Regions from separate parts of the Lysinibacillus sp. Bpr_S20 genome, predicted to be linked through region 1. Evidence: riboswitches for the same ligand, from Rfam matches in the RefSeq annotation. Region 1 holds a riboswitch; the other holds the start of a gene.
The links. A riboswitch is a leader RNA that binds a small molecule or an ion and turns the genes downstream of it on or off. The one in region 1 is predicted to bind preQ1.
Positions count from the first base shown of each region.

Region 2: linked by a shared signal. The riboswitch ahead of queC (7-cyano-7-deazaguanine synthase QueC) and the one ahead of MWJ95_RS04995 (QueT transporter family protein) in region 1 are both predicted to bind preQ1.

Region 1 covers NZ_JALNLQ010000002.1:80,357-83,821, reverse strand. Annotated here, with positions in the region: gene MWJ95_RS05015 (FtsX-like permease family protein) at 1-603, opposite strand, end outside; gene MWJ95_RS05010 (ABC transporter ATP-binding protein) at 621-1,313, opposite strand; gene MWJ95_RS05005 (hypothetical protein) at 1,614-1,868, shown strand; gene MWJ95_RS05000 (DUF1259 domain-containing protein) at 1,949-2,344, shown strand; PreQ1 riboswitch class I at 2,630-2,674, shown strand; gene MWJ95_RS04995 (QueT transporter family protein) at 2,681-3,163, shown strand.
Region 2 covers NZ_JALNLQ010000001.1:574,787-578,251, reverse strand. Annotated here, with positions in the region: gene queE (7-carboxy-7-deazaguanine synthase QueE) at 1-609, opposite strand, end outside; gene queD (6-carboxytetrahydropterin synthase QueD) at 602-1,075, opposite strand; gene queC (7-cyano-7-deazaguanine synthase QueC) at 1,079-1,738, opposite strand; PreQ1 riboswitch class I at 1,867-1,913, opposite strand; gene MWJ95_RS02780 (alkaline phosphatase PhoX) at 2,022-3,465, opposite strand, start outside.

The sequences.
Region 1 (3,465 bases):
CATTTCTTCTAGATTAGTTTGTTTCTGTTCCTCAGAAACACTTTCTAAAAAGCGGCCCGCATAACTTGTTTTCTCCTGTTCATCCCAATTTGAGTAAACTTCTTCACTACATAAAATTAATGCTTGAGTAGTAGGTTTGTAGCCAACACCATTATCAGCTACCAGTGGTGAAATTGCGTCCGGTAAAGTAAAAATCCCACTAATTGAATATGTTGTATTGCCAATAGTAACTGGATCTCCTAATGCTAATTTATTGTCCTGCGAAAAATTTTTATCTATTGCAATTTCAGTTGTTTTTTGGGGCGCAACGCCTTCTGAATATAGTGGAATATCAATGTGGCGCGTATTTTGCATAATACGATATACATTTTTTTCATCATAAATGACTTTATATGTCATCGGATCATACGAGAAAGAATACTTATTGGAAAGGTCCGTTATTATTCCCTCATCATGTAGAGTAAGCGTAAAGTCTTGCTGATTTTGATGTGCAAGTACCTTCTTTATGGAGTCTATGCTTTGAAGATAGAAAACCAGTAACGTACAAATAAATACTGCACAGACAACAACCAGTACTAGCGGATACTGTTTTTTAAATTTCATTAAATGTACTCCCTCTCTCACCATGTAATTTCATTAACATCCCGTGGATGAGCATTGTTAGTTACTTCCACAATTTTTCCGCTAGTCATTTTGATTACCTTTGTTGCAATTTGAGCAATACTAGCATTGTGCGTTACCATAATAATGGTAAATTTCAATTGTTTTTGAAGCTGCTTCAAAAAAGTTAAGATTTGTTTGCTCGTTTCTTCGTCTAATGCTCCAGTTGGTTCATCACAAAACAAAAAATCCGGTTTTTTCGCTAATGCACGGGCAATAGACACTCGTTGTTGTTGTCCCCCCGAAAGTTCATAAGGAAGACGTTTTTCTAATCCACCAAGTCCTAAAGCATCAATTATGTCAGAAATATTTTTGTTCCCTTTTAAATCAGCACCCATTTTAATATTAGATTCTACAGTTAAAAACGGGAGTAAATAATAGGCTTGAAAAATGAAAGCCGTTTTGTCACGTCTAAATAGCGTCAGTTCTTTTTGATTTAATCCACAAATCTCATAGTCATCGTAAGTGACACTTCCTGAATCCGGTTGCTCTAAACCAGAAATTACATTAAGCAGTGTAGATTTACCGGATCCAGAAGGACCTAGAATGACAACGAATTCCTCATCATCAATCGACAATGAAACAGCATTTAATGCATAAAGCAATTCACGACCATTTTGATAACTTTTAACCAAATTCTCTATTCTTAACATGTTAGACCTCCAAACGATTTTTATTAATTAATTAATCAATTAACAAAACAATATTATTGATTAATTAATTTGTCAATAATAAAAAAGCCTATTTCTGATAATTATTTTAAGTTCTTCTACGCAATCGTTTTTGCAAAACAATCCATTTTCGAAACATTTTCAACGCATAGTAAAAAGCCACACCTAGTCAGATGTGGCTTAACTTTTCAACACATAATAGTCCTTTCTAGTCTCCTTTTTTACATGTCATGCATATGATGCAAATGAGACAAAGTGCTGTTCTCAAAAAGGAGGAATACTATGAATAATGATGAAATCAATGTAAATCAGCCTTCTTATTCACAAGAGAATCAAAGTGCAAGTTTAGGAAATATTGACACAATCATTTCTGATCTATGCGACAGTCTATTTGCATTTGCTCTTGATTTTGCCTTAAATGCCTTAGAATATACAAAAGAATTAGATGGAGAATTAGAATATACAGATGAATTCAAGAAACAACTAGACGATATTATTATTGAAATAGAGGAAATTAAAAATATTTTAGAGGAGTAACCTGTTCTATTAAAATCGTGATATTTTGACCTACTACTTCCACTCCAAGACTCCTCCTTAAAAAAAGTAGGGGTGTCTAAATGCAAAGCTTTCAAGATATGTGTACAAAATTTGCACAGATTGTAAACGGAAAAGCTTCTATGGAACATGGCGTATGCTCAGTAAAACTGAATCGCAACCTTAATGTGAAGATTCAAGGTCGCCCAAGTCGTAGTGCACTTCATGCTGGGATTACATTCGAATCGCTTGATATATATGGGAATGCACTTAACTTAGGTGAAGTTGTAGTACTCCAAGAGGAATTACCTCCGTTTGTTAAGGTACTTGCTGAAAATAATTTGATTATAAGTGCTGTTCATAATCACTGGATATATTCGGACCCCGTTATTTTATACGTTCATTTTCAATCAATAGAACCCCCACTAATCTTTGCCCAAAAGTTTGCTCAAGCTTTTCGTGTTTTAAAAAACTACTAAAACGGTCACTTTAAAAGAACTGCTTAGAACAGTTCTTTTTTGATATGGCTGAACTCTCCTTTAGTGGTTGCTTCTCATCTATAGTCCAATTTCATTCCATCTGTAAAGAAACAAGTGTACAAGCCCCTTGTCATGGATTCAAAATTCAAATCCTGTTCATACACACCTGTCTTATTAATGAGCAATGACAAAAGCAAAATATTACCTTTAGCACTATGAATTTCTGCGTTTTTTTTACTCATCGCTATTTACAAGTAAGCATGAACATTGATATGATTGCTTTTGCTTCACGTGGTTCGTAACCATCCCACGTAAAAAAACTAAGGAGAAATGAATATGAAAATAAAATTTTTAGCAACGAGCGGCATTATTGCAGCACTCTACATTGCTGTTACATTATTAGTCGGATCATTTGGCTTTACAGAGGTACAATTCCGTCTATCTGAAATGTTTAACCATTTAGTTGCCTTCAATCCCCGTTTTGCCGTCGGAATTATTATTGGTGTATTTATCTCCAATATATTTTCACCACTCGGCATGTACGATTTAGTCTTCGGTGTGGGCCATTCGATGATTACCCTTGGGTTGTTCATTCTTATTTGTAAGATTGTCAAAAATATTTGGGCACGTTTAGTCATCAATACATTTTTATTTACATGCACAATGTTTATCATTGCTTTTGAATTGAACTTAGCATTAGAATTACCATTCTTCTGGACATGGTTAACTGTTGCTGCAGGTGAATTTGTTGTCTTAGCAGTAGGTGCGCCGATTATGTATGCACTGAATAAACGCTTAAACTTCAAAAACTTGATTTAACTGACGGATCTTATCGAGCCGTATTTAATAAAAAGAGGACGGTTTCATCGAGGGCACTGAAAATGTCCCTATCTTCTCACATTACGAGGTATTCAACGATTAAATCGTCGAATACCTCGCTTTTTTCATTTGGCGCTTTGACTCTATTGTTGTTTTCCGAAGCATTCCGCTCGCTTTCCGCGGGCGAGCGATGCTTCGGAAAACAACGCAATGTATCATTCTATTATTTTAGTCACGCTTTCTTTTACCCCGATGATTTTAAGATTTCTCCTTTCTTTTAATACATTCATTATAGTTTCTAA
Region 2 (3,465 bases), on a different contig from region 1:
TACGATTAATCGTGAATTGTCAGTCGTTGTGACATCATCATTACCGACTTGGAGATACAAAGGTATCATTGGATATCGATGGTGAATTTGTTTAGCATAATCGTAATCCTCTTGATTAAAAACGACTATTTTGAGGGACATATGGTGATTACTGTTTCGATTTATAAGTTTTTCGATGATATCAGAGAGTACCGAAAAGTCTGTGGCCATTCCAGAACTAGGTGGCTTTGGTGAAATTGTTAGTTCATCAATGTCATACATCCATTTTTGCCATCTGCTTCCCTGGGTTTCCATCGCGATCTTTATATCGTTTTCTTTTAAAATTGCAATGAGCTCTTCCAAATTTCGAATGAGTGCAGGATTCCCACCTGAAATCGTGACAAATGAAAAGCCATTGCCTCCTAGACGTTTTAACTCAGACCAAATCTCTTCCGCTGTCATTTGGACAATAAGATGCTTCCCGCTGCCATCCCACGTAAACGACGAATCACACCAAGAACACGAATAATCACAGCCGGCAGTTCTCACAAACATTGTCTTTTGGCCAACTACCATGCCCTCACCCTGAATCGTTGGTCCAAAAATCTCGATAACAGGGATCTTACTCAACTTCCATCCACTCCCGTCTCGCTTCTGCATAGCTTGTGGGCGTTTCATATAGCCTAATAAACTCTACACGCGCACCGTTATATGTTTGTGTATCAAGCAAGGCCTCCGCCAACTTTTCGTAAATCCAAACAACAATATTCTCTGCCGTCGTATTCATCGGTGGAAGCGTTTCATTCAAATAACGGTGATCCAAATGAATCTCAATTTTTTCTTTCCATATTTCTTTTATATCGCCAAAATCAATCATTAAACCGCGTTCATCTGTGTATCCACTCAGTCCTAAAACTACGCGATACGTATGACCGTGCAGGTTTTTACATTTCCCCTCATAATGATGTAAATGATGAGCAGCATCGAAGGTAAATTCTTTACTTACGAGAACTCGCTTTGCATGATAGTTCAATTGATTTCTTTGAATATCTTCATCTATTTTTTGGAGCTTCTCGACGATTACGAAATCTGACATATTTTAAGACTCCTTCCTGTAACTCAAATATTCATCAAGCCCTCTTTTTCGCAGTTTACATGCTGGGCATTCCCCACAGCCATCTGCTATTACACCGTTATAGCAAGTCAACGTTCTTTCCCGAACAAATTCAAGTGCCCCAAACTGATCAGCAAGCTCCCATGTTTGTGCCTTATTCAGCCACATCAACGGTGTATCAATCACAAAGGAATCATCCATTGATAAATTTAACGTTACATTCAAGGATTTAATAAAAACATCTCGGCAATCCGGATATCCGCTAAAATCCGTTTCACAAACACCCGTTACAATATGCTTAGCTCCTACTTGGCTCGCTAAAACGCCAGCAAATGAAAGAAAGAGAAGATTTCGACCAGGTACAAACGTCGATGGAAGCTCACCATTTTCTCCGTCTTCTACCTTTATATCTTGTCGTGTTAATGCATTTGGAGCAAGCTGATTCAGTAGTGACATATCAAGAATGTGATGCTTAACACCGAGCTCCGCTGCTATTTCTTTTGCACATTCAATTTCAAGACGATGCCTTTGACCATAATTAAACGTAACTGCCTCAACCTCTTTAAAATGTTCTTTTGCCCAAAACAAACAGGTTGTACTGTCCTGACCTCCACTAAATACAACAATTGCTTTTTCCTGCTTCATCACGTAAAAAAACCTCCTTGTAAAATGTTTCCCAACACTTTTCAAGAGAGGCATCACCAATTTCTATTAAAACATAAGTAAAAACATATAAAAAAGCCACGTCCGATATGGACATGGCCTATTGTCATGTTTCCATAGTTTTTTATAGAGGGTATCAGCTATGAACCTCTCCCGTTCGAGTCCGGGCATTCTATTCTTCAATATAATATAAAAGAATAGTACAAAATGTCAAATTGATTTTTTATAAAAACTCCCCATATATGTGTCTCTGAAAAAGACACTGTTATTTAGAAACAACTTCTACGACCGTTGATTCAATTTTGTGTCCAACCTTGTCTTTAGCCTCAACAGTTAAGCTTGTGCCTGCTTTTTGAGCTTTAATCTTCACAGTGAACTTCCCCTTTGAATTTGCTTTTCCTTCCCCTAATAATGTTTTCTCTTTATAAACTTGTACCGTAGCATTTTTTTCAGCTGTACCTGTAACTGACTTAGATTTTGCTGTTACTTTATCTACTTTAAGACCATCAGATGTAGTGAAATCTGGCATATTTGTTAAAGAAGGCAGGCCAGAAATATAACCAATGCCACCTGTTTTATTTATACCAATTTGTTCGTCAACAGCCTTAAGTAATTCATCTTTATTAACAGCTGTAATTGCCTTAGCCTCTACTTCATCACCAGGATGCTGGAAATTACTGAAAATGTAGGGGAATCCATTGCGGTCATCAGCAGCAAATAAACCAGTTGCTTCCGCTCCTGCTGGAACAGATAAGACACGATCTAATTTTTTCGTATCAACATTATATGCCCAAACGTAGTTATTTGTGTGAGCTCCACTATCTTCACCAATAAAGAGTGTTCTCATTGATTCAGAGTAACTTAAGTTATCCGGATTGGCTACTTTTTCTACATTTGCAGTGTTTCCAAATGCATCAGCTTCTTTTAAATCTTCCCCAACAACTAATCCAGACATTAATAGGGCTACATAAGAGCTATTAATAATCTTTCCTTCGCTATCCTTTTGACCATCTTGTAAATCTAATTGATAAGTTACACCAGCTTTAATTTTTGGTAATTGTATATGGTCGGCTGGATCTTTTCCCGTTGAATCTTTTTCCATAGCCTTACTTTGATCGGAAATTGCGATATATACTTTTTTATCCTTTTCGTTTAGTGCTAAACCTTCCATTTTGTTAAATTCAGTAGTCGCACCGAGAATAGCAGCATAACGACGAGTTTCTAGGAAGGCTGCCGCTTTTTCTTTGCCAGGTTTAAGTTTTAAATACTCAACTTTGCCTTCATTTGAGTATGTTTTAATTGCTGTAAAACCTTCTTTAGGCTCATCTGAAGTTTCAAAAATATCGTTGAAGGTAATACCGCTATCAATAATACTTTTCACTTCTTTATCAGTTGCATGTCCTAAATTAATCCATTGTAAATTCCCTGAACCACCGTTTTCCGTACCAGTTTGTTTAAATTTGGCTGCATATAATGTACCTGATGATAAATCTTTTTCTTTGTCGGCCACATACATAAACATCCCTGTATTACTGCCATCATCCCCATAAAAAACAGTTTTGTTATCAGGCATGACTTTCGCTAACTCATGAGAGAAGCGTCCTGTACTATAATGCTTGACAACTGATGTTTTCCCGTTCTTTTCTATTGTAATTTCAGGAGTGTACCCATAGAAATAAGGATTAGCCTTTGCTTTATCTCCAAAATAG